One region of the Streptomyces sp. GbtcB7 genome, then DNA from elsewhere that is predicted to be linked to it. Evidence: predicted binding sites of a transcription regulator. Region 1 holds the regulator's gene; the other holds the start of a gene.
What was found. Region 1 encodes HrcA, which represses chaperone genes, less so after heat shock. Its sites were predicted from a motif close to TTNGCACTCNGNNNNNCNGAGTGCNAA; they were not measured.
Positions count from the first base shown of each region.

Region 2: groL (chaperonin GroEL) is a predicted target of HrcA. The motif match lies at 1,459-1,485, and genes of this name have one in related genera.

Region 1 is NZ_JAGXJM010000001.1:101,652-103,852, forward strand. Features, by position in the region: gene KVT44_RS00395 (MBL fold metallo-hydrolase) at 1-537, opposite strand, end outside; gene hrcA (heat-inducible transcriptional repressor HrcA) at 764-1,786, shown strand; gene dnaJ (molecular chaperone DnaJ) at 1,787-2,201, shown strand, end outside.
Region 2 is NZ_JAGXJM010000008.1:104,342-106,542, reverse strand. Features, by position in the region: gene groL (chaperonin GroEL) at 1-1,332, opposite strand, end outside; gene KVT44_RS15475 (cold-shock protein) at 1,677-1,883, opposite strand.

The DNA of each region.
Region 1 (2,201 bases):
GACCAGGTCGCCGCAGAACACCACCGTCGGCTCGCCCGGCACCACGACCACGAGGTCGTGGGCGGTGTGGCCCTCGCCCGTCCGCACCAGCAGGACCTCGACGCCGCCGGTCAGCTCGAGATGCCGGGTGCCCCACACGTAGTGCCGGGGACGCACCAGGGTGTCCGCCGCGTCCTCCGCCGCCCGCGCGTCCAGCCCGCCCCGTACCGCGTCCGTGTACAGCTCCTCGCGCCCGTGCTCGTACACCTCGGCCGAGCCGCCCGCGACGAGGACCTCCGCGCCCGCGAACGCCGCCGCGCCCAAGACGTGGTCGAAGTGGGGGTGGGTGAGCGCGAGGAAGGTCACACGGCGGCCGGCGAGCGCCTGCGCCTCCCCGCGCAACCGTGCGCCCTCCGCGAGGCTCGACCCCGCGTCGACGATCAGCGCCCCGCCCTCGCCCACGACCAGCCCGACCGTGCAGTCCCAGACCGGAAGCCGCCGCCGCCCCACCCGCGGTGTCAGCCGCTCCCACCCTGCCTCTTCCCAAGTCACCTTCATACGCCGACGCTAGCGGTGAGAGCGTGGACGGTACGACATCGCGGGCAGGGACGGTGTGACATCACGGGACACGTCGGTGTACGTCCGTGCACCTTGCACAAGATCGCGGGGCCGCCCTTGCCGGGGCCGTACCCACCGGCCGTACACTGGGCCGGGGAATGCTGGCACTCGCACGCGCTGAGTGCCAAGCGAGGCGCCGAGGGGTCGAGAGCTGGAGGTGTGCGCGATGCTCAGTGAACGCAGGCTCGAAGTGCTGCGCGCCATCGTCCAGGACTATGTCGGCACCGACGAGCCGGTCGCGGTCGGGTCCAAGGCGCTGACCGAGCGGCACCGGCTGGGAGTGTCCCCGGCCACCGTCCGCAACGACATGGCGGCCCTGGAGGACGAGGGGTACATCGCCCAGCCGCACACCAGCGCCGGGCGGATCCCCACCGACAAGGGCTACCGGCTCTTCGTCGACAAGCTCGCCGGCGTCAAGCCGATGACCGCGCCCGAGCGGCGGGCCATTCAGAACTTCCTGGACGGCGCGGTCGACCTGGACGACGTCGTCGGGCGGACGGTGCGGCTGCTCGCGCAGCTGACCCGGCAGGTCGCCGTCGTGCAGTATCCGTCGCTGACGAGATCGACCGTGCGGCACGTGGAGTTGCTGTCCCTCGCCCCTGCCCGTGTGATGCTCGTGCTGATCACGGACACCGGTCGGGTCGAGCAGCGCATGATCGACTGCCCGGCCCCGTTCGGAGAAACGTCTCTCGCGGATCTGCGGGCCCGGCTCAACAGCAGGGTCGCGGGCCGCCGCTTCGCGGACGTCCCGCAGCTCGTGCAGGACCTCCCGGACGCGTTCGAGGCGGAGGACCGAGGTACGGTCGCGACGGTGCTCTCCACTCTTCTGGAGACGCTCGTCGAGGAGACCGAGGAGCGGCTGATGATCGGCGGAACCGCCAATCTGACGCGCTTCGGACATGACTTCCCTCTCACCATCCGGCCGGTGCTCGAAGCGCTGGAGGAGCAGGTCGTGCTTCTCAAGTTGCTTGGTGAGGCCGGGGATTCGAGCATGACCGTGCGAATCGGTCACGAGAACGCGTATGAGGGACTCAACTCCACGTCCGTGGTCTCGGTCGGCTACGGTTCGGGCGGCGAGGCAGTAGCCAAACTCGGCGTGGTCGGCCCGACCCGCATGGATTACCCGGGAACGATGGGAGCGGTACGCGCAGTGGCACGGTACGTCGGACAGATCCTGGCGGAGTCGTAAGTGGCCACGGACTACTACGCCGTACTCGGCGTGCGCCGCGACGCGTCCCAGGACGAGATCAAGAAGGCCTTCCGGCGGCTCGCACGCGAGCTGCACCCGGACGTCAATCCCGATCCGAAGACGCAGGAGCGGTTCAAGGAGATCAACGCCGCGTACGAGGTGTTGTCGGACCCGCAGAAGAAGCAGGTCTACGACCTCGGCGGCGACCCGCTGTCCCAGTCGGGCGGCGGCGGTGCGGGCGGCTTCGGCGCCGGTGGGTTCGGGAACTTCTCGGACATCATGGACGCCTTCTTCGGTACGGCGTCACAGCGCGGTCCGCGGTCGCGTACGCGGCGTGGCCAGGACGCCATGATCCGGCTCGAGATCGAGCTGGACGAGGCGGCCTTCGGCACGACGAAGGACATCCAGGTCGACA
Region 2 (2,201 bases), on a different contig from region 1:
CAGGGCGAGCCGCACGGCGTTGGCGCCGGTCGCCTCGTCACCCGAGAGCTCGAGCTTCTCGAAGACCGAGGAGGCCTGGATGAGGGCCACGCCACCACCGGCGACGATGCCCTCCTCGACGGCCGCCTTCGCGTTGCGAACGGCGTCCTCGATGCGGTGCTTGCGCTCCTTGAGCTCGACCTCGGTGGCGGCACCGGCCTTGATGACGGCCACGCCGCCGGCCAGCTTCGCCAGGCGCTCCTGGAGCTTCTCGCGGTCGTAGTCCGAGTCGGAGTTCTCGATCTCGGCACGGATCTGGTTGACCCGGCCCTGGACCTGGTCGGCGGAGCCGGAGCCGTCCACGATCGTGGTCTCGTCCTTGGTGATGACGACCTTGCGGGCACGGCCCAGCAGGTCCAGACCCGCGTTCTCCAGCTTGAGGCCGACCTCCTCGGAGATGACCTCGCCGCCCGTGAGGATGGCGATGTCGCCGAGCATGGCCTTGCGGCGGTCACCGAAGCCCGGAGCCTTGACGGCGACGGACTTGAAGGTGCCACGGATCTTGTTGACGACCAGGGTCGACAGGGCCTCGCCCTCGACGTCCTCGGCGATGATCAGCAGCGGCTTGCCGGACTGCATGACCTTCTCGAGGAGCGGCAGCAGGTCCTTGACGTTGCTGATCTTCGAGTTGGCGATCAGGATGTACGGGTCGTCGAGGACGGCCTCCATACGCTCCATGTCGGTGGCGAAGTACGCCGAGATGTAGCCCTTGTCGAAGCGCATACCCTCGGTGAGCTCAAGCTCCAGACCGAAGGTCTGGGACTCCTCGACGGTGATGACGCCTTCCTTGCCGACCTTGTCCATCGCCTCGGCGATGAGCTCGCCGATCTGGGTGTCGGCGGCGGAGATGGAGGCCGTGGAGGCGATCTGCTCCTTGGTCTCGACATCCTTGGCCTGCTCAAGGAGGGCACCGGAGACGGCCTCGACGGCCTTCTCGATACCGCGCTTGAGAGCCATCGGGTTGGCGCCGGCGGCTACGTTGCGCAGGCCCTCGCGGACGAGAGCCTGGGCGAGAACGGTCGCCGTGGTCGTACCGTCACCGGCGACGTCGTCCGTCTTCTTGGCGACTTCCTTGACCAGCTCGGCGCCGATCTTCTCGTACGGGTCCTCGAGCTCGATCTCCTTGGCGATGGAAACACCATCGTTGGTGATCGTGGGGGCGCCCCACTTCTTCTCGAGGACGACGTTGCGGCCCTTGGGGCCAAGGGTGACCTTGACGGCGTCGGCGAGCTGGTTCATCCCGCGCTCGAGACCGCGCCGTGCCTCCTCGTCGAACGCGATGATCTTGGCCATGTGAAGTGGTCCTCCCGGACTGGGGTGGATTGCTCCGGACCGCGCTGGCGCCCGCGACGGACGGCCTGCCTGCCCCGTGGTTCCTTGCACCACCTGGCCTGCGGGCCTCACCGACCCGGTCCTTCGTTATCACTCTCACCTTCAGAGTGCTAACGCCAATGATTAGCACTCGCCCCTGCCGAGTGCAAGCGCCTTCCCTTGATCCGCAGGTGAGAAGGGGCGCGCAACCCGCGCGTCGCGCCGGTGCGCGAGCGGGCCCACGACAGTGCGCGGGCAGACCGAAGGGCTCGTACCCCATGGGATACGAGCCCTTCGTCACGTCGAACAGTCAGTCGGCGCGTGCTTCAGCTGGTCGCGAGCCGGACCATGTCCGCCTGCGGCCCTTTCTGGCCCTGCGAGATCTCGAAATCGACCCGCTGACCCTCTTCCAGGGTGCGGTAGCCGTCCATCTGAATCGCGCTGTAGTGGACGAAAACATCCGCACCACCGTCGACCGCGATGAAGCCGTACCCCTTCTCCGCGTTGAACCACTTGACGGTGCCCTGAGCCATGCCTAACTCCCCTATTACTGGCCCTTGCACAGGACCGCACTTCGCGGACCCGGGTCAGACCTCACCCCCCAACGGTTGGGGGTGTGCGCCGGAACGCGTCGACCGCGGCTGAATGTATCTGTCCAACTGCCGTCTGCAACAGGTCAATCGGACGAGAATTCCGGGCACGACCGATCGGGAATATAGGGAGAATTTGCGAAGATTCAGGGCAAGTCGGGCCCCATAAAAGCCATATAAGGCTCAAAAGCGCGGGACACTTTGGCTACTTCTTGCCGGACTTCGGGCGCGAACTCATATGCGCCCGGCATGCAAAGTGGA